Linked DNA regions of Pseudorhodoplanes sinuspersici. Each later gene encodes a partner of the first gene's protein in a complex. Links are inferred from orthologs where the notes say so. Each region holds a gene or a part of one and is shown in the gene's direction. Other genes may lie near its edges. The genes, in order: CAK95_RS25140, pnp and eno.

Region 1 (8,235 bases):
TATAAGTCCTACGGTTACGGCTACTAATAGCCCCGCGGGCCCTTCCGCAGACGTGACCTTTAAGCGCTTTGCCGCTCGAAGCCCGGCTACCGCGAGGTGAGCCGGGCTTTTGCCCAGCCAAGCGCGTCGCAACGCTTCGACTGCCGCCCATCTCTTAAAACTGTAGGCAAGTGAAACTGAAGCGGCATCGCCGGTGTTGCTTGCTCATGCTTCCCTTTGGACGAAAAACGCGCCCCTCGCGCCGGCGCGTCGACAAACAGGCCTGGCTTGTGTTCGACGGCGACTTCGCGCTGCGGCCCTGCACCGTCATTGACATGTCCGATGATGGTGCACGGCTGAATATCGATCAGACGGACCGGCTGCCGAAGCGTTTCAGCCTCACCTTCTCGCGCGCCAGCCGCGCCGGCCGACATTGCGAGGTCCGCTGGAAACATGGACGGTCGGTCGGTGTGAAATTCGTCACCTAGCTTCTTGCATTGCCATCGGGCCTTCAGACCGCACGCGACAGTGCGGGACGATAATCCGCATTGAAAGTCGGCGGCGACGGCCGCAGCAGGTACATCACCAGCACAAACCCGACGAGCAGACCGAGCGCAACGGCGAGGATCACGTAAAGCCTTGTTTGATTCATGACGGATTGTCTTGAAGAGCATGAGGCAAGGTGCCGGGGTAACGGATGTTTCTGACGTCATTGTCCGACGTTATCGCGACAAAGACTATTTTCGATGACACGCGGAAGACTTTGTTAACCGCTTGAACCGGGACGAAAGCGTCGCCCCGATTCGTTCTTCTGGAACGGAGCGCGAACGCTATGCCCGCAAGACACGTTTACCCGCAGTGCATGTTTACAAGGCATGGTCTCGCCGTCGTGATCGCGCGTGTTGTTATTTTCGCTTCTTGGCTTTCGCCTTGCGCGTCGTTGTTCGCCGCTTCGTGGCTTTCCGCTTCTTGGCCTTGCGCGTGCTGCGCGTCTCATCCTGGCTGAGAACAGACGCCGCAAGCTGCATAACTTCGCGCTGCGTCGCCTTTGCACCCTGCAAGACGCGCGAGGCGATTTTCGACAATGCACCGCTTGATTGCCTTGCCATGATGCCTCCTTCAGCAAATGGGCTCCGTTTGCAACTCCCGCGCGCTATGGAACTTCCGACACTGGATAAAGTTCCGCGCACAACACAAGGATTGGAATGCAGAAGGTCATTTCAGATCTGTGGAACGGACGAACACCGCTGCCGCGCGCCTTCTGGGAATATGCGATCTGCTATGGGACGCTGCTGAATCTCGTGACCACATTCGCGTCATTGGCGGCGCTGTCGATGGGCGCGGCAGGTCTCGTCGCGCTCGCGCTTCACTTCATGCCACTTCCCTACAATCTTTTCGCCGTTGTCGCAGTGTGGCGCAGCGCCGGCCATTATCGCGGATCTGCAAGCTGGGCTCTGCTGTCCCGCATCGGCGTCATCGTGTGGGCATTGATCGCCAGCGTTGCATGATTGTGGATCCGTGCGCGACTTCATCGCGCCAATGGCTGAGCGGGTGCGTCAATGACCGAGTTAATCAGTGACACCCGCCACGGCGTAGTCTGTGCTCAGTTGCACAACACCTTGCCGATGATGTGGGTGAGATCCTTTTGCAAACGCTCGCTATAGACGCAGCGCCCCGTGGCAAACAAAAACCCCCGGCGCTCATCGCGCACGGGGGCTTCGTTAACTGCAGACTGAAAGCGATCAGTCCTTGAGATCGGCCGGCACCTTGCCACCATTCTCGGCCAGCTTTTTCATCACGTGCTTGTGCAGCCAGATGTTCATCTTGGCGGAGTCATTCATGTCACCGGTATATTTAAGTTCCTTGGCGAGTTCCTGACGGGCCTTGAGGCTTGAATCGAGGTCAAGGACCTTCATCAGGTCGACGATCGACTTCTTCCAGTCGAGCTTCTCTTTTTTCTTGGCCGCCATTTCCGATACGACCTTCTCGACATCGACCTCCGACATGGTCCCGCCACCAGCCGCGCCTGTCGTCGCGCCGCTATCGGCCGGCGCCGCAGCCGAACCGGTACTCGCGGCCGAAGTGCTGGAGCCGAAAATCGTCGACATAATCTTCCCGAAAATACTCATCTTGTTCTCTCCTGCTTGCCGTCGCCTCCGAACACCGATTCTCTCATCGAGCAAGCGCCCCAGGCACGTGTTCAGTGTAACTCAATTTTGGCGGAAATCGTCGCATCATCGCCCGGTTTTCGCCGTTCCCTCATATGACGCGATCAATACATCGGGATGACGTGCAGGCTCCTCCGGATACCTGCGGCGGCGCCGATGAAGCAGAAAATCTCGTAAAAAGAATGGGTTAACCCATAAAATGATGGCTGCGGTGCGCACTGCTCACTTGCTATCCATGCATCCGCGTCTTAATAAGAGTCTGCTTATGGTTTGCACAGTTCCGGTTCGTGCCGCGTTCAGGCACCCGGCACGCCCGTCTCGGAGAGGCTCCGGCAAGAGGTCCGGACGCAGAGGTGGCGGGCGTAAGGGTCCCAAACCGACCCCCTGCCACGTTGCAGGCGGCGGATGACCCGACCAGCCGGTGTCGAGAAAATTTGTATCTTGGGATTCAGTATTGGATCGCAAGGACGACCGGAAGGGGCGCCAAAGTCAGGCGCCATGCAGAAACCCTGAGCGAAGGACTAAACCGCGGCCGCGCGTCAACGCGAAGGGCCGCCCCGCCACGGGTATTGAAGTGATGGCGCAGGTGGAAGCCAGGATCGGTTCTCTAGAAAGCGGACATGTCCGCGAGACCGGACCGCGCACGACTTCAGCATCCAAACATTCAGTCACACCATTGTCCCCTCGCCCGCGCCACGTTCCGATTCTCCAGGCTAGCCTGCTGCATGCCAGCACGCATCGGCCCTGGACGTTGACGCACGCGGCGCCGCCCGGGGCCCAGAGAACATTCGATGTCCAACAAAATGCTGATCGACGCGACCCATCCGGAAGAAACCCGGGTGGTCGTCCTGCGCGGCAACCGTGTCGAGGAGTTCGACTTTGAAAGCGCAAGCCGCAAGCAGCTTCGCGGCAATATCTATCTCGCCAAAGTCACCCGTGTAGAGCCCTCGCTGCAGGCGGCCTTCGTCGACTACGGCGGTAACCGTCACGGCTTCCTGGCCTTTTCGGAAATCCATCCCGACTATTACCAGATCCCGGTCGCCGACCGGCAGGCGCTGCTGGAAGACGAGCGTCGCTCGCACACCGACGACGAAGACGACAATGGCGGCGCCCAGAGCAAAGGCGAGCGGCGCGGTGGACGCCGCGGCCGTCACAGCCGTCGCGGTTCCAATCGCAATCGCAACCGCGATGTCGTGCGCAGCGATGTCATCGAAGGACAGACGGAAACGCCGGTCATCGACAAGGAAGCGCCGCACCATTCGTTCGAGGGCGATGCGCCAGAACAGGTGCTGAATGATAACGGCGACCAGTTCACACAGCAGGAATATTCCCGCGAGGCTGGTGAGACCGTCGCCGAAGCCACGTCAGGCGAACCGCAGCCGCAGGACGTCACACCACAGGTGTCCGAAGAGCCGGTGACGCCGCAAACATCCGAGCAGCCGGAAGCGAAAGAACCATCCAGCGAAGCCTCGGAAGCGAGCGTCGCTCCGGAAGCGAGCCCCGCCAGCGCCGCGGCCGTGGAATATGATGCGGGCGTTCCGGTTGAATCCGTTTCGGCGGCGTACGACAATGACGATGCCGACAATGACAATGCCGACAAAACGGCTGAAGACGCACCGGGCATTGCGGCCGACGCCAGCACTGACGACGAGCATGGCGCAGACGATCATGCCAGCGACGATCGCAGCACCGATCATGAAGATCGCAGCACCGATCATAATGGTGACGATGAAAACGACGACGACGATGGTGAGGAATCGGAAGAGTCGGACGAGGAAGAAGTCGTCGAATCGGTCGGTGGCGATGCCATCGAAGAGGTGATGGAGCGCGCTCCGCGCTATCGCCGCCATTACAAGATCCAGGAAGTCATCAAGCGCCGCCAGGTGATGCTGGTGCAGGTGGTGAAGGAAGAGCGCGGCACCAAGGGCGCTGCGCTGACCACCTACCTCTCACTCGCCGGCCGTTACTCGGTGTTGATGCCCAACACCGCGCGTGGCGGCGGCATCTCCCGCAAGGTCACCAATGCGGAAGACCGCAAGCACATGAAGGAAATCGCCGAGGCGCTTGAGGTGCCGGAGGGCATGGGCGTGATCCTGCGCACCGCCGGCGCGGCCCGCACCAAGATCGAGATCAAGCGCGACTTCGAATATCTGTTGCGGCTGTGGGAAACGGTGCGCGACCTGACGCTGAAATCCACCGCCCCCACCCTCGTTTACGAGGAAGGCTCGCTGGTCAAGCGCGCAATCCGCGACCTCTATCACAAAGACATTGAAGAGATCGTGGTTGAAGGCGAAGCCGCCTATCGCGAGGCCAAAGACTTCATGCGCATGCTCATGCCGAGCGCGGTGAAGAGCGTTGTGCCCTACAGCGATGCGCAGCCGATCTTCACCCGTTACGGTATCGAGTCGCAGCTCGATGCGATGTTCCAGCCGACCGTGCAGCTCAAGTCGGGCGGCTATATCGTCATCAACCAGACCGAAGCTTTGGTTGCGATCGACGTGAATTCAGGACGCGCCACGCGCGAGCATTCGATCGAGGACACGGCGACCAAGACCAATTCCGAAGCGGCGGTCGAAATCGCACGGCAGCTCCGGTTGCGCGACCTTGCCGGCCTGATCGTGATCGACTTCATCGACATGGACGAAGGCCGCAACAACCGGTCGGTCGAACGCAAGCTCAAAGACGCGCTGAAGAGCGACCGCGCCCGTATCCAGGTCGGCCGCATCTCGCATTTCGGCCTGATGGAAATGTCGCGCCAGCGCATCCGCTCGTCGGTGCTGGAGAGTTCGACCGAAACCTGCCCGCATTGCGGCGGTACCGGCCATGTCCGCGCCGTCTCGTCGGTGGCGTTGCAGCTCGTGCGCGGCGTCGAAGAGACGCTGCTCAAGGGCGCAACTCACAATCTCATCGTGCGCTCGCGCTCCGACGTCGCGATCTACGTGCTCAACCACAAGCGCGCGCATCTGCGCATGCTGGAAGAGCGCTTCAAGATCACGATCGCGGTGACGGTCGATCCGACGCTGACCGGACACCCCTCCTTCGCCATCGATCGCGGCGAGCAGGTGATGTCGATGGATCAGGCCAAGGCCATCGCTGCGACCATCAAGCCGGATTCGATTCCGGTTTATGCCGAGGACGAGGATATCGAGGTGGTCGAGGATGAAGTCCTCGACGAACTCGAAGCCGAAGGCGAAGAAACCGCGGAGGCGCAGGAGCAGCAGGAACCGACCGGCCGCCGCAAGCGTCGCCGTGGACGCCGCGGCCGCGGTCGCGATGGCGAAGGCCGTGAACAGGCGGAAGCGTCCGCCGTGCCGTCCGAAGGCGATGAGATCGCGGCGGGTGAAGCCGTTTCTTCCGACGGCGAAGCTGCAGCCGAGGATGCCACCGCATCCGCTGACGGCGATAGCGAAGGCGACAGGCGACGCCGCCGGCGCGGCCGCCGGGGTGGACGCCGCAATCGCCGTGATCGCGATGGTCAGCCTGACGACGCAACTGGTGATGAAGCGTCTGGTGAGGACGTTGCCCGCGACGACATTGCCGCAAAGCATGACGAGCCGGTCGACAAAGAGGCGGTGCAGGATGCGGTTCTTGCCATCGAAAACACTGGCTCCTCTCCGCAGGACGAACCGCAGCCACTGATCGCTGAAACACCGGCTGCCGAACCCGCCCCCGCTTCTCAGGCCTTCGAGGCACCGCAGGCACCGGCCGAACGCGAACAGCCCGTTGTTCGGCGCCGCTCGACGGTTCGCGAAGCGCCACCGGTGTATTCTTCGAACGGAGAAGCAGCGCCGACCTATGCGCCGCCGGCTCCGCCGCCCACATCGGCTCCGGTTGAATCTGCCGAGCCTGCTGCCGAGACGGCGACGCAGGAGAAGCCGCGGCGGTTTGGCTGGTGGTCAAAGCGTATCTGACATGAACATCAAAGGCAGGCTGTGCAAACAGCCTGCTTTTTTTTAACCGGCCCTGCGTTTGTTAGAGCCGCGACCAGCGTAGACTTGCCCGTGGCCAAGCTCATGCAGGCCGCTTAAAACCGAACAGATCAGTCGGAGCAAGCCATGAAAAGCGCGTGGGTCGAACGCGACGCGCAGGTCACCGTCGCGCATTACGCCAAGGCGGGCATTGCGCCTGATCTCGCGCTCCGCGTTTACACCACACGCCTGCTCGGCCGCGATCCAAAGCTTGTCCTGCATGGTGGCGGCAATACTTCGGTTAAAATGCGCCTGCGCGACCTGAACGGGGACGACACCGAGGTCCTGTGTGTGAAAGGCTCGGGCTGGGACATGGGCAACATCGAACCGGCGGGCCTGCCGGCGGTGCGGCTCGAAAATTTGCGCAAGCTGCGCATGCGCGATGCCTTGTCCGACGAGGACATGGTGAAAGTGCAGCGCGCCAACCTGATCGATCCGACGTCGCCCAACCCGTCCGTCGAAACGCTGCTGCACACGTTTCTCCCACACACCTTCATCGACCACACGCATTCCACCGCCGTGCTCGGCATCGTCGATCAGCCCAACAGCCGCGACTTGTGCGAGGAGATCTATAACGGCCGCATGGGCTTCGTGCGCTATGTCATGCCGGGCTTTGGCCTCGCCAAGGAAGCGGGTGAGGTGTTCGATAAAAACCCGAAGGTCGAAGGCCTGATCCTCGACAAGCACGGCATCTTCACCTTCGGCGACGACGCGCGGCAGGCTTACGAGCGCATGATCGACATGGTCACGCTTGCCGAGGAACGGCTGCGGAAGAATCGCAAGTCCGTATTCGTCACCGCGCAATTGCCGCAGAGCGCCGGCGCGCTGTCCGAGATCGCACCGATCCTTCGCGGTGCGGTCGCCCTGCCCGATGCAAAGATCGAGGGCGCGTGGAAGCGGCTGGTGTTCGATTTCCGCACGAGCGATGCGATCCGCAATTTCGTCGATGGCGCCGATGTGCAGCGCTACGCGCGCGTCGGCGTCATCACGCCCGACCACACCATCCGCACTAAGAACTGGCCGATGATCGTGCCGGCTCCCGACGGCGGCAAGCTCGCCGATTTCAAGCAGGCGGCCAAGATTGCTGCAGGCGAATTCATCGACCATTACAAGGCGTACTTCGCCCGCAACAATGATCGCGCCGGCGGCACCAAGACGATGCTCGATCCGGCGCCGCGCGTTATCCTCGTGCCGGGCCTCGGCCTGTTCGGCCTTGGCCGCTCGAAGAAAGCGGCGAAGGTCGCCGCCGATCTCGCCGAGGCTGCGGTCGAAGGGATCACCGATGCTGAAGCGATCGGCCGCTTCTCCCCGATCGGCGAAGAGGACATGTTCGACATGGAATACTGGTCGCTGGAACAGGCCAAGCTCGGCGGCGCCAAAGAACCGCCGCTCGCCGGCCAGATCGCGGTGATCACGGGAGGCGCCGGTGCCATCGGCTTTGCGACGGCGAAAGCTTTTGCTGCGGCTGGCGCGGAAGTCGCCCTGCTCGATCTCGATGGCGATGCAGCCCAAGACAAGGCCAAGGCAATCGACGGCGCGGCGCTCGGTCTTCCCTGCGATGTGACCGACGATGCGTCGGTCCGCGCGGCGTTCGACATGATCGCCGAGACTTTCGGCGGTGTCGACATCGTCGTGTCGAATGCCGGCGGGGCCTGGCAAGGCCGCATCGGCGAGGTCAATGACGAAACACTGCGCAAGAGTTTCGAACTGAACTTCTTCTCGCATCAGCGCGTGGCACAGAATGCCGTGCGTATCATGCTGGCGCAGGGCACCGGCGGGTGCCTGCTCTTCAATACATCGAAACAGGCGATCAATCCGGGGCCGAATTTCGGTCCCTATGGTTTGCCGAAAGCCGCCACCCTGTTTCTCGCCCGCCAATACGCACTCGATTACGGCGCCGACGGCATTCGTGCCAATGCCGTGAATGCCGACCGTATCCGCTCCGGCCTGCTCAACGAGGAAATGATTGCCTCACGCGCGCAGGCGCGGGGCCTTTCCGAGAAGGATTATATGTCCGGCAATCTCCTCCAGCGGGAAGTGACTGCCGACGATGTGGCGCAAGCGTTCCTGCATCAGGCGCTGGCGCTGAAGACCACCGCCGATGTGACCACCGTTGACGG
Region 2 (7,497 bases), 3.3 Mb from region 1 along the record:
CATCCGCTTCCGCGCCGACGAGCGATTCGACGAAGCGGAACGGATCGAGAAACTTCTGCGAACACCTGCGGTACAGCGCGACATCGAGCGCGACACGGACGAATCATGACATTCGACAATCAGGAATCAGAGACCGAGTCGCGCAAGCCACCGCGGCCCGGCCAAAAAAAACGCGACAAGCGTGACGTGCACGGATGGGTCGTGCTCGACAAACCTGTCGGCATGACGTCGACACATGCGGTTGCGGTGATCCGCCGCCTGTTCACAGCCAAGCGCGCCGGCCATGCCGGCACGCTCGATCCGCTGGCGTCGGGCTGTCTGCCGATCGCCCTTGGTGAGGCAACCAAGACCGTGCCCTTCATCATGGACTCGACCAAGACCTATCGCTTCACCGTGCGCTGGGGCGAGGAGCGGGACACCGACGACACCGAAGGCCGCGTGGTCGAGACCAGCGACGCCCGGCCGACGATCGAAGAGATCGAGGCCATTCTGCCAAAATTCCGCGGGGTCATTCAGCAGGTCCCGCCCCGCTTCTCGGCGATCAAGATCGACGGCGAGCGGGCATACGATCTCGCCCGGGACGGCGAGGAGGTGGAACTGGAGAGCCGGGAGGTCCGGATCGACCGACTGGCCCTCGCTGACTGCCCTGATGCCGATCATGCCGTTTTCGAGACCGATTGCGGCAAGGGAACCTATGTCCGTGCCCTGGCACGGGATTTCGGCCGCCTTTTGGGCTGCCGGGGGCATGTTTCGGCCCTCAGGCGAACCTGCGTCGGCCCCTTCGGGGAGCCGGAAATGATTTCTCTGGAAGAACTTACAGCTTTGTGCGATAGAGCCGCCGCCGGCGAGGGCAGCCTCGCCGACGCGTTATGGCCTGTTGAGACCGCGCTGGACGACATCCCGGCACTGGCCGTCAACAGGTCCGATGCGGCAAGGCTCCAGAGAGGCCAAGCCGTAATCCTGCGCGGACGGGATGCTCCCATTCTTACCGGGCTGGTCTACGTGACGGTTGCGGGCGAACTGATCGCCCTCGCCGAGACCGGACAAGGCGAGATCGTCCCCAAGCGTGTGTTCAACCTCGCCGGACTGACTGGCAGTGCCGGCAAACAAAAAGGTCATTGACGATGTCGATTGAAGCCGGCCGCAAGGCTGAAGTCATCCAAGCGTATGCAACCAAAGCCGGTGACACCGGTTCGCCCGAGGTCCAGGTCGCGATCCTGTCGGAACGCATCAACAACCTGACTGGTCATTTCAAGACCCATACGAAAGACAACCATTCACGGCGCGGGCTCCTGAAGCTCGTGTCGCAGCGCCGCCAACTGCTCGATTACGTCAAGCGGAAGGACGAGGCGCGCTACAAGAGCCTGATCGAGCGGCTGAATATCCGCCGCTGAGTGACCGCGCGCGGTTCGCGCGGGGAGAGCATGACATTCCGAAAAACGCGAACGGTTTTTCGGGTACGGTCACGCTCCGACCAAGAGCGAGATGCCGGAAACGACGAAGCAATTTTCGGATCACATCACGCCCTTATTGAAGCGGATGCGCGCTGTCGCGTCCGCTTAAGGCCGGCAGCAAGACCTGCCGGATTTTCGAACGAGCACAACACGGATTGGCTCGTTCGCATCCCGAGGGATGAAGTCATGGCAGGATCGCCAGACACTGTTGTTGAAGCTGTTTGCTTTTAATTCGAGCGTGATCTTTTTCAAAAGCCGGTTTGTTTTTGCAGATCACACTCAACACGACAGTCTCTCGCCGTCTTGCACATGGCTTCGCCCTCATCGTCCGAAACCGATGAGAGAAAAAACAAATGTTCGATACCAATCGCGTTGAGCTCGACTGGGGTGGGCGCAAGCTCATTCTGGAAACCGGCAAAGTCGCGCGTCAGGCTGACGGCGCCGTCGTCGCCACCTATGGAGAAACCACCGTGCTGGCGACTGTGGTCGCTGCCAAGGCACCCCGCGAGGGCGTGGATTTCCTCCCGCTCACTGTGGACTATCAGGAAAAATTCTACGCAGCCGGCCGCATCCCCGGCGGTTATTTCAAACGTGAAGGCCGTCCGACCGAAAAGGAAACGCTGGTTTCCCGCCTGATCGACCGCCCGATCCGTCCACTTTTCGCCGATGGCTGGCGTAACGAGACGCAGGTGATCGTCACCACGCTGTCGCACGACATGGAAAACGATCCCGACATCCTTGCGCTGGTCGCCTCCTCTGCAGCGCTGACTCTGTCCGGCGTTCCCTTCATGGGTCCGATCGGCGCGGCCCGCGTCGGCTTCATCAATGGCGAATATGTGCTGAACCCGCTGGTCGACGAAATGGTCGAGAGCGAACTTGACCTTGTGGTCGCTGGCACCACCGACGCCGTGCTGATGGTTGAATCCGAAGCCAAGGAGTTGTCGGAAGATGTGATGCTGGGCGCGGTGATGTTCGGCCACCGGCATTTCCAGCCGGTGATCCAGGCAATCATCCAGCTCGCCGAAAAGGCCGCGAAAGAGCCGCGCGAATTGACGGTCATCGACAATTCCGCGCTCGAACAGGAAATGCTCAACCTGTTCGAAAAGGACCTGCGTGCCGCTTACGCGATCTCCAAGAAGCAGGATCGCTATGCCGCCGTCGGCGCCGTCAAGGAAAAGATGATGGCGCATTTCTTCCCGGAAGGTGCCGAACCACAATACGACAAGCTGCGTGTTGCCGGCGTGTTCAAGGAACTCGAAGCCAAGATCGTTCGCTGGAACATCCTCGATACCTCCAAGCGCATCGACGGCCGCGATCTCACCACCGTGCGCCCGATCGTCTGCGAAGCCGGCGTTCTGCCGCGCACGCATGGTTCGGCGCTGTTCACGCGCGGTGAGACCCAGGCGCTGGTCGTCACCACGCTCGGCACCGGTGAAGACGAGCAGTGGATCGACGCGCTGCAGGGCACCTACAAGGAGCATTTCCTGCTCCACTATAACTTCCCGCCCTTCTCGGTCGGTGAGACCGGGCGTCTCGGCGGCACCAAGCGTCGCGAAATCGGCCACGGCAAGCTCGCCTGGCGTGCAATCCATCCAGTCCTGCCGGCCAAGCACGATTTCCCCTACACCATCCGCGTGGTGTCGGAGATCACCGAATCGAACGGCTCCTCGTCGATGGCGACCGTCTGCGGCACCTCGCTCGCACTGATGGATGCCGGCGTGCCGCTGAAGCGGCCCACCGCTGGCATCGCCATGGGTCTGATCCTGGAAGGCGAGAAGTTCGCCGTATTGTCGGACATCCTCGGTGACGAGGATCATCTCGGCGACATGGACTTCAAAGTGGCCGGCACCGAAATCGGCATCACCTCGCTGCAGATGGACATCAAGATCGCCGGCATCACCGAGCAGATCATGAAGATCGCGCTCGGACAGGCGAAGGACGGCCGCATCCATATCCTGGGTGAGATGTCCAAGGCCTTGACCGCAGCACGCGCGGAGCTCGGCGAACATGCGCCGCGCATCGAAACGCTGAAAATCCCGACCGACAAGATCCGCGAAGTGATCGGTACTGGCGGCAAGGTCATCCGCGAGATCGTGGAAAAGACCGGCGCCAAGATCAATGTCGAGGACGACGGCACCGTGAAGGTTGCATCCGCCAACGGCGAATCGATCCGCGCAGCCATCAAGTGGATCAAGTCGATCGCTTCCGATCCGGAGGTCGGCCAGATCTATGACGGCACGGTCGTGAAGGTGATGGACTTCGGCGCGTTCGTGAACTTCTTCGGTTCACGCGATGGCCTCGTTCACATCAGCCAGCTCGCCGCCAACCGCGTGCAGAAGACCTCCGATGTCGTCAAGGAAGGCGACAAGGTGAAGGTGAAGCTGCTCGGTCTCGACGATCGCGGCAAGGTGCGCCTGTCGATGAAGGTGGTCGATCAGGAAACCGGCGAAGACCTCGAAGCCAAGCAGAAGGACGAGCGCGAGCAGCAAGCTGCTGGCGGCGCTGCGGAGTAATTCTTCACTTCTCTGAAAGCTTTAGGGGGCGGCCTTCGGGCCGCCCTTTTTCATTTCACCACATCGGCGACAATCTCGCCGAGCGCACGAAAGTCCTGCGCCCGCGAAGACGTGCGACGCCAGCCGAGACCGACGGTGCGGAATGGTTCGGGCATGGCAAAGCGCGCCAGCTTCACACGCTCGTCGCGCGCCTCCACCTGCACGGCAATTTCCGGGATCAGCGTCACGCCATAACCATTGGCGACCATCTGCATCACTGTGGTGAGACTGGTGGCACCCAATTCGCGCAGCGTCCCGCCGCTGGCATCGGCGCAGAAGGCGAGCGCCTGATCGCGCAAACAATGACCTTCTTCGAGCAGGATCAAACGGCTCTGGTCAATGTCTTCGGCAGTGATGCGCTGACGATTTGGCAGCGCATCGGCAGATGGTGCAGCCAGGAGGAATGCATCTTCGAACAGCGAGAGCGTTTCGATTTCCGGATGAGGTGCCGGCAGCGCGATCATGATGACGTCGAGACTGCCGCGCACCAGTTCTTCGACCAGAAAACGCGTTTGCGTCTCGCGCAATTCCAGTTCGAGATCGGGATGTTTCTCCTGCAGTAGCGGCAGAAGACGCGGCAGCACATAAGGTGCGATCGAAGGGATGACGCCGAACTTCAACGTGCCGCTGAGTACGCCGCCGCGGTGCCGGGCGAAATCCTCAAGATCGTTGACCTCGCTCAGGATGCGTTCGCCGCGGCGCGCGATCTCAAGCCCTGTTTCGGTCAGCACCACGTCGTTCGAGCGCCGCTCGACCAGGGCGACCCCGAGGTCCTTTTCCAAGTCTTTGATCTGCATGGATAAAGCCGGCTGACTGACGGCGCAGGCATCAGCGGCGCGGCCGAAATGCCGATGCCGGGCCAAGGCATTGAGATAACGGAGCTGTCGAAACGTGACCATCTCCATAAGGTAATCTTATTGTCACACGCAATCAATCCAATTGGACCTTATCTAATCTGGGGAGCATGGTTCGCCCCGACGCATCCCATCGCAAATGAGGAGGAAAACCAATGGACGCAAAAACAGACGACAAGAGCGGCGGCAAATGTCCGTTCACCGGCGGCGCGCGCGGACCCAGGATCCGCGACTGGTGGCCGGAAGGGCTGGACATCGAGATGCTGCACAAGAATTCCGGCCTGTCCGATCCGATGGGCAAGGATTTCGATTACGCCAAGGAATTCAAATCGCTCGACCTCGATGCTGTGACCAAGGACCTGCATGCCTTGATGACGGATTCGCAGGAGTGGTGGCCAGCCGATTTCGGCCATTACGGCGGCCTGATGATCCGCATGGCCTGGCATAGTGCAGGCACCTACCGCATCACCGACGGCCGCGGCGGCGCCGGTGCCGGCCAGCAGCGCTTCGCGCCGCTCAACTCGTGGCCCGATAACGCCAACCTCGACAAGGCCCGTCGGTTGTTGTGGCCGATCAAGCAGAAATACGGCCGGAAAATCTCCTGGGCCGATCTGATGGTCCTCGCCGGCAACGTCGCGCTCGAATCGATGGGCTTCAAGACATTCGGTTTCGCCGGCGGCCGCGTCGATGTGTGGGAGCCGGAAGAGCTGTATTGGGGTCCGGAAGGCACCTGGCTCGGTGACGAACGCTATAGCGGCGAGCGCCAGCTTTCCGATCCACTGGGCGCCGTGCAGATGGGCCTCATCTACGTGAATCCGGAAGGCCCGAACGGCAACCCGGACCCGATCGCGGCCGCCAAGGACATCCGCGAAACCTTCTTCCGCATGGCGATGAATGACGAAGAGACCGTCGCGCTAATCGCGGGCGGCCATACCTTCGGCAAGACCCACGGTGCAGGCGACCCGTCGCTGGTCGGTCCGGAGCCGGAAGCCGGTGCGCTCGAAGATCAGGGTCTCGGCTGGAAGAGCAAGTACGAGACCGGTGTCGGCGCCCACGCCATCACCGGCGGCCCCGAAGTCACCTGGACGCAGACGCCGACCAAGTGGAGCAATCTCTTCTTCAAGAACCTGTTTGAAAACGAATGGGAACTGACGACGAGCCCGGCCGGCGCGAAACAATGGAAGGCGAAAGGTGTGGAAGCCTCAATACCGGATGCCTTCGACAAGTCGAAGAAGCATCTGCCGACGATGCTGACCACCGACCTCTCGCTGCGGATGGACCCGGCTTACGAAAAGATCTCGCGGCGGTTCTACGAGAACCCGGATCAGTTCGCGGACGCCTTTGCGAGAGCCTGGTTCAAGCTCACGCATCGCGACATGGGTCCGCGCGTGCGCTACCTCGGCAAGCTCGTGCCGAAGGAAGAGCTGATCTGGCAGGATCCGATCCCGGCAGTTGATCATCCGCTGATCGACGCCAAGGACGCCGACGAGCTGAAGGCGAAGATCCTCGCCTCCGGCCTGACGGTCCGGCAGCTTGTCTCAACCGCCTGGGCCTCGGCCTCGACCTTCCGCCGCTCCGACAAGCGCGGTGGCGCGAACGGTGCTCGCATCCGTCTCAGCCCGCAAAAGGACTGGGAGGTCAACGAGCCGGCCCAGCTCAAGACGGTGCTGGCGAAACTCGAGGAGATCCAGAAGGGCTTCGGTAAGAAAGTGTCGCTCGCCGACCTGATCGTCCTTGCGGGCAACGCGGGCGTCGAGAAGGCGGCCAAGGATGCCGGGATCGATGTGAAGGTACCCTTCACGCCGGGTCGCATGGACGCCTCGCAGGAGCAGACCGACGTCGAGTCCTTTGCGCCGCTGGAGCCGCGCCAGGACGGCTTCCGCAACTACAGCAACAAGAAGAAGCTGCAGTTCATGAAGCCGGAGGAAGCTCTGGTCGACCGGGCGCAGCTGCTAACGCTGACCGGGCCGGAAATGACCGTGCTGATCGGCGGCCTTCGCGTGCTCGGCGCCAATTTCGGCGAGTCCAAGCACGGCGTGTTCACCACGTCGCCGGGCAAGCTGACGAACGACTTCTTCGTCAATCTGCTCACGATGGACACTGTGTGGCAGGCCCCGAATGCGGAAGGCATCTACCAGGGCGTGGACCACAAGACCAAGGCGCCGAAATGGACCGCAACTGCGGTCGATCTGATCTTCGGGTCGCACTCGCAGCTCCGCGCCTTTGCCGAAGTCTATGCGTGCGCGGATTCGAAAGAGAAGTTCGTGAAGGACTTCGTCAAGGCGTGGACCAAGGTGATGAACGCCGACCGCTTCGACCTCGCCAACGCCGACGACCTTCGCAAGGCGGCGTAGTCGCTTCACAAGACAGGAATATAAGGGGCGGCCGAAGGGCCGCCCTTTTTCTATCGCACACGCCACACGAACCAGATCGCGGCAATCAACCCCAGTGCGATCAGCCCCGTCAGTATTTTCAAGGCCACGATGACTTTCGCAAACGTCATCACCTTCTTGTCGGCCGCGAGCCGTTCATTCTCAACTTCGCTCTGTCGAAACAGCGGATCCTTGCCCATGGCAGCGCTCTCCGTCAGGGAATCTCCGGCTGCGTCTCGACGAGCGGCCACCAACCGTCATCGCC
Region 3 (7,460 bases), 400 kb from region 1 along the record:
TCGTTATTGGGCGAACGGAAGATGATGATCGGGGGCGGGCTGATCATGGCGGCCTTCTGCCTGATCCTGACCTGGCGTCTGCCCTGGCCGCTGGAATTTGCCAATTTTGCGATGCTCGGCTTTGGCTTTTACTGGCTGCATGGCTGCATCCAGGTTTATGCCACCGAACTGGCGCCAACAGCGCGCGGCTCGACCATGGCGCTGCATTCGGCGGCCTTCTTTTTAGGGCAGGCGGTCGGACCGGTCGTTTACGGTCTCGGCTTTTCCCGCGTGGGCACGACGCCGATGCTGGTGGGCGGAGCGATCATCATTGCTGCGGTCGGATATATCTGCGCGCGGCGTCTGTACCACCCGAAACCGAAAACCTAACCGCGGCCTCGATAGGGCGCGACGCCCTGATCCGGCACCCAGACGCCATTCGGTAATTTTCCGGCCTGCCAGAACACGTCGATCGGCATGCCACCACGCGGATACCAGTAACCGCCGATGCGGAGCCAACGCGGTTTCAGCAGCGAGACCAGTCGCTTGCCGATAGAAACGGTGCAGTCTTCGTGGAACGAGCCGTGATTTCTGAATGAGTTCAAGTAGAGCTTTAAGGACTTCGACTCGACCAGAAACTTGTTCGGCACATAGTCGATGACAAAGTGCGCGAAATCCGGCTGGCCGGTAATCGGGCACAGCGCGGTGAATTCCGGCATCGTGAAGCGCGCGACGTAATTCGTATCCGGATGCGGGTTGTCCACCCGGTCGAGCACCGCCTCATCCGGCGATGCCGGCAGCGCGGTCGCACGGCCGAGTTGCAGGGCGGGGTTGGGCAGAACCTGTGATGTCTTCTTTCGGGCCATAGGGGCTCTTAGCGCGCTCCTTCCGGCCGCGCCAGCACCTCCCTTCTTGGTGCTCGCAACATCGATCTTGGCCTGTTTCACGGTATGCAGGCACTCTTGCGTGAGCGCTTTGATGCTGTACAAGCGGCGCGAATTCCTTCCATCCCCGCAACGCCGGAATCCTGAATGACTGCGATCGTCAACATCGTCGGCCGTGAAATCCTCGACAGCCGTGGCAATCCCACCGTCGAAGTGGATGTGTTGCTGGAAGACGGCTCGCTCGGCCGCGCGGCGGTACCGTCCGGTGCCTCTACAGGCGCGCATGAGGCGGTCGAATTGCGGGACGGGGACAAGGCCCGCTATCTCGGCAAGGGCGTCCGCAAGGCGGTGGATGCGGTTGATGGTGAAATCTTCGACGCCATCGGCGGTATGGATGCGGAAGATCAGGTCCAGATCGACGAGACGATGATCGCGCTCGACGGCACGCCCAACAAGGCGCGGCTCGGCGCCAACGCCTTGCTCGGCGTTTCGCTGGCGACGGCCAAGGCGGCGGCAATCTCCAGCGGTCTGCCGCTCTATCGTTACGTGGGCGGCGCTGCGGCGCGCGTTCTGCCGGTGCCGATGATGAACATCGTCAATGGCGGCGCGCATGCCGACAACCCGATCGACTTCCAGGAATTCATGGTGATGCCGGTCGGCGCGAATTCATTCGCCGAAGCTTTGCGGATGGGTGCCGAGATTTTCCACACGCTCAAGGCGGCGCTGAAGCAGGCTGGTCACAATACCAATGTCGGCGACGAGGGCGGCTTCGCCCCGAACCTGCCAAGCGCGGAAGCGGCGCTCGATTTCGTCATGCAGGCGATCACCAAGGCTGGCTTCAAGGCCGGCGACGATGTGTTGCTAGCGCTCGATTGCGCTTCAACCGAATTCTTCAAGGATGGCGCCTATCACTACGGCGGCGAAGGCAAAGTGCGCAGCATCCAGCAGCAGGTCGATTACCTGGCCCAGCTTGTCTCGAAATATCCGATCGCCTCGATCGAGGACGGCATGGCCGAAGACGATTTCGACGGCTGGAAGCTGTTGACCAAGACCATCGGCGCGAAATGCCAGCTCGTCGGCGATGACCTCTTTGTCACCAACGTCACACGGCTGGCCGACGGCATCGCCCAAGGCATGGCCAACTCGATCCTGGTGAAGGTCAACCAGATCGGCACGCTGACCGAAACGCTCGCCGCCGTCGAAATGGCGCACAAGGCCGGTTACACAGCGGTGATGTCGCATCGTTCGGGCGAAACAGAAGATTCGACCATCGCCGATCTCGCCGTCGCCACCAATTGCGGACAGATCAAGACCGGTTCGCTCGCGCGCTCCGATCGTACAGCGAAGTATAATCAATTGCTGCGCATCGAGCAGGAACTTGGCCCGCAAGCAAAATATCCTGGCCGCGCGGCGCTGAGGGCGCGTGCTTAACGTACTATCTTAATAGCGCCTTAAGAGCCTGCGGGCATGTTGCTGCAATGGTCTCACGCAGACGCGCACGGGGAATTCTGACCGCGCTCGGCCTTTATGTCTTGGCCGCGGCGATGATCGGCTATTTCTGGATGCACGCCTATAGCGGCCAGCGCGGCTTGCATGCCAAGCACGAGATCGAACAGCAGATGTCGGAGCTGACCGCCGAGCTGGACCGCCTGAAGGTTGAGCATGGCCAGTGGGAGCGGAAAGTGGCGCTGCTGCGGCCCAGCGGTATCGATCCGGACCTGCTGGACGAGCGCGCCCGTACACTTTTGAACCTCTCGCATCCGAACGACTTGATCATGATGGTCAAGGGCAAATAAAGGCGAGTCACTGGCAAAGTGGACCGGTTCTGTGCTCGAACGGGCGCAGATGAGAAAAAAGATATTCCTGCCACCTCAGGCATTTGGCCGCATATTCAGCATTGCGGACAGCGCATGGCGCGTGCTTTTAACCGCCATGAAATTCGGCTAAGGGTCTGCGTCGAACCGCTGTGCGGAACATTTTAGGGAGCGTCATGGCCGTAGCCAAAAAGTCGCCGGCGGTATCTGCCGATACACCCACGAAACCCGTCGAATTCAGCAAGGAGCAGGAGCTCTCTGCCTACCGCGACATGCTGCTGATTCGCCGCTTTGAGGAAAAGGCCGGCCAGATGTATGGCATGGGCCTGATCGGCGGCTTCTGCCACCTCTATATCGGCCAGGAAGCCGTCGTGGTGGGCATGCAGATGGCCCTGAAGGACGGCGACCAGGTCATCACCGGTTACCGCGATCACGGCCACATGCTGGCCTGTGGAATGGACTCAAAGGGCGTGATGGCCGAACTGACCGGCCGCCGCGGGGGCTATTCCAAGGGCAAGGGCGGCTCGATGCACATGTTCTCGGTCGAGAAGTCCTTCTATGGCGGCCACGGCATCGTTGGTGCGCAGGTCTCGCTGGGAACGGGTCTGGCCTTTTCCAACCGCTATCGCGGCAACGATCATGTCTGCCTGACCTATTTCGGCGATGGCGCGGCCAATCAGGGGCAGGTCTATGAGAGCTTCAATATGGCGGAGCTCTGGAAGCTGCCGGTAATCTACATCATCGAGAACAACCGTTACGCCATGGGCACCTCGGTGCAGCGCTCGTCAGCCCAGCAGGATTTCTCCAAGCGCGGCGCTTCTTTCAACATTCCCGGCGAACAGGTCGATGGCATGGATGTGCGCGCGGTCAAGGCCGCAGGCGACAAGGCTGTCGCGTGGTGCCGCGAAGGCAACGGTCCATACATCCTCGAGATGCAGACCTATCGCTATCGCGGTCATTCGATGTCGGACCCGGCAAAATATCGCACCCGTGACGAAGTCGAGAAGGTGCGGTCGGAACAGGATCCGATCGAACAGGTCCGTCAGCGTCTTTTGAAGAACAAATGGGCAAGCGAAGACGACCTGAAGCAGATCGATGCCAAGGTGCGCGCCACCGTCAATGAAGCGGCAGAATTCGCAACGCACGATCCCGAACCCGATCCGTCCGAGCTTTACACCGATGTCCTTCGTCAAGCGTCCTAACATTGCCGTTGGTTGAATAGAGAGCGTCCATGCCGATAGAAGTCCTGATGCCCGCGCTCTCGCCCACGATGGAGAAGGGCAACCTTGCCAAGTGGCTGAAGAAGGAAGGCGACACGGTAAAGTCCGGCGATGTCATCGCCGAGATCGAAACCGACAAGGCGACGATGGAAGTCGAAGCCGTCGACGAGGGTAAACTCGGAAAGATCCTTGTCGCCGAAGGCACGCCCGATGTTGCCGTGAATACGCCGATCGCCGTTCTCCTTGGCGAAGGGGAAGACGCTTCCGCGATCAAGATCGATGCTGTCCCGGTGGCGAAAGCCGACCGTGCGAACGATCAGCAGCGGTTCGATGAATCCGACGCACCCGATGCGCCGAAATCGGAACAGCTAAAAGACAAGGACGAACCGGTTTCCGCCGTCGCTTCCCCGCCGAAGGTCGAGGTTTTGCCCGAACCCGACGTGCCCGAAGGCACGGAGATGGTGACGCAGACGGTGCGCGAAGCCTTGCGCGACGCCATGGCCGAAGAGATGCGGCGCGACGAAAAGGTCTTCGTCATGGGCGAAGAGGTCGCCGAATATCAGGGCGCCTACAAGGTGACGCAGGGTCTATTGCAGGAATTCGGCGCACGGCGCGTCGTCGATACGCCGATCACCGAGCATGGCTTTGCCGGTCTCGGCGTCGGTGCTGCACTCGCGGGCCTGAAGCCGATTGTCGAATTTATGACCTTCAACTTCGCCATGCAGGCGATCGACCAGATCATCAATTCGGCGGCGAAGACGCTTTACATGTCCGGCGGCCAGATGGGCGCCTCGATCGTGTTCCGCGGACCAAATGGTGCCGCCGCACGCGTTGCCGCGCAACACAGTCAGGATTACTCGTCCTGGTATTCACACATTCCGGGCTTGATCGTGATCGCGCCTTATACGGCGGCGGATGCGAAGGGTCTTTTGAAGGCCGCGATCCGCAATCCGAACCCGGTCATCTTCCTGGAAAACGAAATCCTCTACGGTCATTCGTTCCCGGTTCCCAAGCTCGACGATTATGTGCTGCCGATCGGCAAAGCCAAGGTCGTGCGTCCAGGCAACCATGTCACCATCGTTTCTTTCTCCATGGGCATGACCTACGCACTCAAGGCCGCCGAAGAACTCGCCAAGAAGCACATCATGGCGGAGGTGATCGATCTGCGCACGCTGCGTCCGCTCGACGATGCAACGATCATCGAGTCGGTGAAGAAAACCGGACGCCTGATCACGGTGGAAGAAGGTTGGCCGCAATCGGGCATCGGCGCGGAGATTTCCGCCCGCGTGATGGAAAAGGCGTTCGATTATCTCGATGCGCCGGTGATCCGTATTTCCGGCAAAGACGTGCCGATGCCTTATGCCGCCAATCTCGAGAAGCTGGCGCTGCCGTCGGTCGATGAGATCATCGAGGCGGCCAAGGCCGTCACGTATCGCTGATCGGAGCTAAGCCAACATGCCGATCGACATTCTCATGCCCGCTCTGTCGCCGACGATGGAAAAGGGCAATCTGGCCAAGTGGCTGAAGAAAGAGGGCGACGCGGTCAAATCCGGCGACGTCATTGCGGAGATCGAGACCGACAAGGCGACAATGGAAGTCGAAGCGGTCGACGAGGGGACCTTGGCGAAAATCGTCGTGCCCGAAGGCACGGCCGATGTGCCGGTCAATCAGGTGATCGCGGTCCTCGCCGGTGAGGGCGAAGATGTGAAGGCGACAGCATCGGGCGCGAAAGCGGCTCCGGCTGCTGCTCCAAAGCCGCAAGCGAAGACCGACGAGACGCCGAAGGCCGCGCCTGCACCACAAGCCGCGCCTGTCGCAGCTCCCGCTGCATCGGCCAAGCCGGCTGCTGCACCTCAGCCTGCCGAACCTTCCGGTAGCAATGGCCGCGTTTTCTCGTCGCCTCTGGCGCGCCGACTGGCCAAGGAAGCCGGGATCGACATCGCCGCCGTCCAAGGATCGGGGCCGCATGGCCGCGTCATCGCCCGCGATATCGATTCCGCAAAATCCGGCAAAGGCCTGAAGGCCCCGGCACAACCCGGTGCCGCGCCTGCGCCGCAGATCGCACCCGCCATGGGCGACGACAAGATCCGCGCGCTCTATGCCGACGGCACCTACGAAGTCATCCCGCACGATAATATGCGCAAGGTGATCGCGCAGCGGCTGACGGCCTCGACGCAGACCATTCCGCATTTCTACCTGACGATCGACTGCAATATCGGCAAGCTCACCGCCGCGCGCGAAGAGATCAACGCGCAGGCGCCAAAGGACAAGGAAGGCAAGCCGGCCTACAAGCTCTCGGTCAACGACTTCGTCATCAAGGCGCTGGCGCTGGCCTTGCAACGCATTCCGGATGCCAATGTGAGCTGGACCGAGTCCGGCATGCTCAAACACAAGCATTCCGATATCGGCGTCGCGGTCGCGCTGCCGGGCGGCCTGATCACGCCGATCGTGCGCAATGCCGAAACGAAATCGCTGTCGACCATTTCGAACCAGATGAAGGACATGGCGGCGCGGGCTCGCAATCGCAAACTCAAGCCGGAAGAATACCAGGGCGGCACCAGCTCTGTATCCAACCTCGGCATGTACGGCATCAAGGACTTCACCGCGGTGATCAACCCGCCGCACGCGACGATCCTCGCCGTCGGCACGGGCGAGGAGCGCGCGATCGTCAAGAACGGCAAGATCGAAGCGGCGATGATGATGAGCGTCACGCTGTCCTGCGACCACCGCGCCGTCGATGGTGCGCTCGGCGCGGAATTGCTGGTCGCGTTCAAGACGCTGATCGAAAATCCAGTGATGATGGTTGTCTAGTTCAAAAATGAAAATCCGGACACAAGATCCGAGCTAAACGGGAGAAAACGCTTCAACGAGGGAGGGCCTTAAAGTGAGCAACGAAGGCGTTAAAGTCGTTCGTGAGCCGCACAAGAAAAAGACTACACTGCAAAAACTGAAGTCCCTGACCCGCCGCGCGATCCTGCACCGCGGGGCTCTGGCCGGCCTTTTGGCACTGACGCCAGTGCCGTTGCTGGCACAGGCCGAATATCCCAACAAACCCATCCGCGTCGTCGTGCCATTCCCGGCCGGCGGCACAACCGACATGCTGGCGCGGCTCCTGACACAGAAGATGGGAGAGTCGCTTGGCCAGTCATTCGTGGTCGAGAATGTTGGCGGAGCCGGTGGTTCGCTCGGTGCCGAGCAGATCGCGAGAGCTGCGCCCGACGGCTATTCGCTGCTGTTCCACAATCTGACCTTCTCCACAACGACGTCGTCGCTGCAATATGCGGGGCGCTCACGCCACGACATCGAGAAGGATTTCGTGCCGATCTCGGTCGGCGCCTATGTGCCGATGCTGCTGCTCGCGCATCCTTCGGTGCCGGCCAAGGACCTGAAGGAGTTCGTCGCCATTGCCAAGACATCGAAAGACCCGATGTTCTACGGCTCGACCGGGCCGGGCAGTGTGATGAACTTCTCCGGTGAACTCTTGAAGCGGGACGCCGGCATCAAGCTCGACCACGTCCCGTTCAAGGGCGCCGCCCCCCTGGTGCAGGAGCTTTTGTCCGGCC

What was found.
Region 2: the proteins of CAK95_RS25140 (region 1) and pnp are in contact, whole or in part, in a cryo-EM structure (PDB 9QH0), measured with the Escherichia coli proteins. The link is inferred for Pseudorhodoplanes sinuspersici from one-to-one orthologs.
Region 3: the proteins of CAK95_RS25140 (region 1) and eno are in contact, whole or in part, in a solved structure (PDB 2FYM), measured with the Escherichia coli proteins. The link is inferred for Pseudorhodoplanes sinuspersici from one-to-one orthologs.

What each region holds. Positions count from the first base shown.
Region 1 is NZ_CP021112.1:5,146,768-5,155,002, forward strand. The notes cover bases 2,557-6,258. They hold CAK95_RS25140 (Rne/Rng family ribonuclease), read left to right. Parts: upstream 2,557-2,938; coding sequence 2,939-6,058; downstream 6,059-6,258. Other genes in these bases: CAK95_RS25145 (bifunctional aldolase/short-chain dehydrogenase), read left to right, coding at 6,203-6,258. In the rest of the region: CAK95_RS25115 (hypothetical protein), read left to right, coding at 1-27; CAK95_RS25120 (PilZ domain-containing protein), read left to right, coding at 207-467; CAK95_RS29415 (hypothetical protein), read right to left, coding at 491-631; CAK95_RS25125 (hypothetical protein), read right to left, coding at 885-1,088; CAK95_RS25130 (hypothetical protein), read left to right, coding at 1,185-1,487; CAK95_RS25135 (DUF3597 domain-containing protein), read right to left, coding at 1,722-2,108; more of CAK95_RS25145, read left to right, coding at 6,259-8,235. UniProt on the Escherichia coli protein: Endoribonuclease that plays a central role in RNA processing and decay. Required for the maturation of 5S and 16S rRNAs and the majority of tRNAs. Also involved in the degradation of most mRNAs.
Region 2 is NZ_CP021112.1:1,859,527-1,867,023, reverse strand. Bases 1,424-4,387 are described here. They hold pnp (polyribonucleotide nucleotidyltransferase), read left to right. Parts: upstream 1,424-1,807; coding sequence 1,808-3,967; downstream 3,968-4,387. Other genes in these bases: CAK95_RS09140 (hydrogen peroxide-inducible genes activator), read right to left, coding at 4,018-4,387. Outside these bases: 30S ribosome-binding factor RbfA, read left to right, coding at 1-109; tRNA pseudouridine(55) synthase TruB, read left to right, coding at 106-1,122; rpsO (30S ribosomal protein S15), read left to right, coding at 1,125-1,394; more of CAK95_RS09140, read right to left, coding at 4,388-4,905; katG (catalase/peroxidase HPI), read left to right, coding at 5,016-7,214; CAK95_RS29095 (hypothetical protein), read right to left, coding at 7,265-7,432; CAK95_RS09130 (phosphoribosyltransferase), read right to left, coding at 7,447-7,497. UniProt on the Escherichia coli protein: Involved in mRNA degradation. Catalyzes the phosphorolysis of single-stranded polyribonucleotides processively in the 3'- to 5'-direction. Also involved, along with RNase II, in tRNA processing.
Region 3 is NZ_CP021112.1:4,753,045-4,760,504, forward strand. The notes cover bases 226-3,152. They hold eno (phosphopyruvate hydratase), read left to right. Parts: upstream 226-1,010; coding sequence 1,011-2,294; downstream 2,295-3,152. Other genes in these bases: CAK95_RS23145 (MFS transporter), read left to right, coding at 226-369; queF (preQ(1) synthase), read right to left, coding at 366-845; CAK95_RS23160 (FtsB family cell division protein), read left to right, coding at 2,342-2,659; pdhA (pyruvate dehydrogenase (acetyl-transferring) E1 component subunit alpha), read left to right, coding at 2,854-3,152. In the rest of the region: more of CAK95_RS23145, read left to right, coding at 1-225; more of pdhA, read left to right, coding at 3,153-3,879; CAK95_RS23170 (pyruvate dehydrogenase complex E1 component subunit beta), read left to right, coding at 3,909-5,336; CAK95_RS23175 (pyruvate dehydrogenase complex dihydrolipoamide acetyltransferase), read left to right, coding at 5,353-6,708; CAK95_RS23180 (Bug family tripartite tricarboxylate transporter substrate binding protein), read left to right, coding at 6,782-7,460. UniProt on the Escherichia coli protein: Catalyzes the reversible conversion of 2-phosphoglycerate (2-PG) into phosphoenolpyruvate (PEP). It is essential for the degradation of carbohydrates via glycolysis.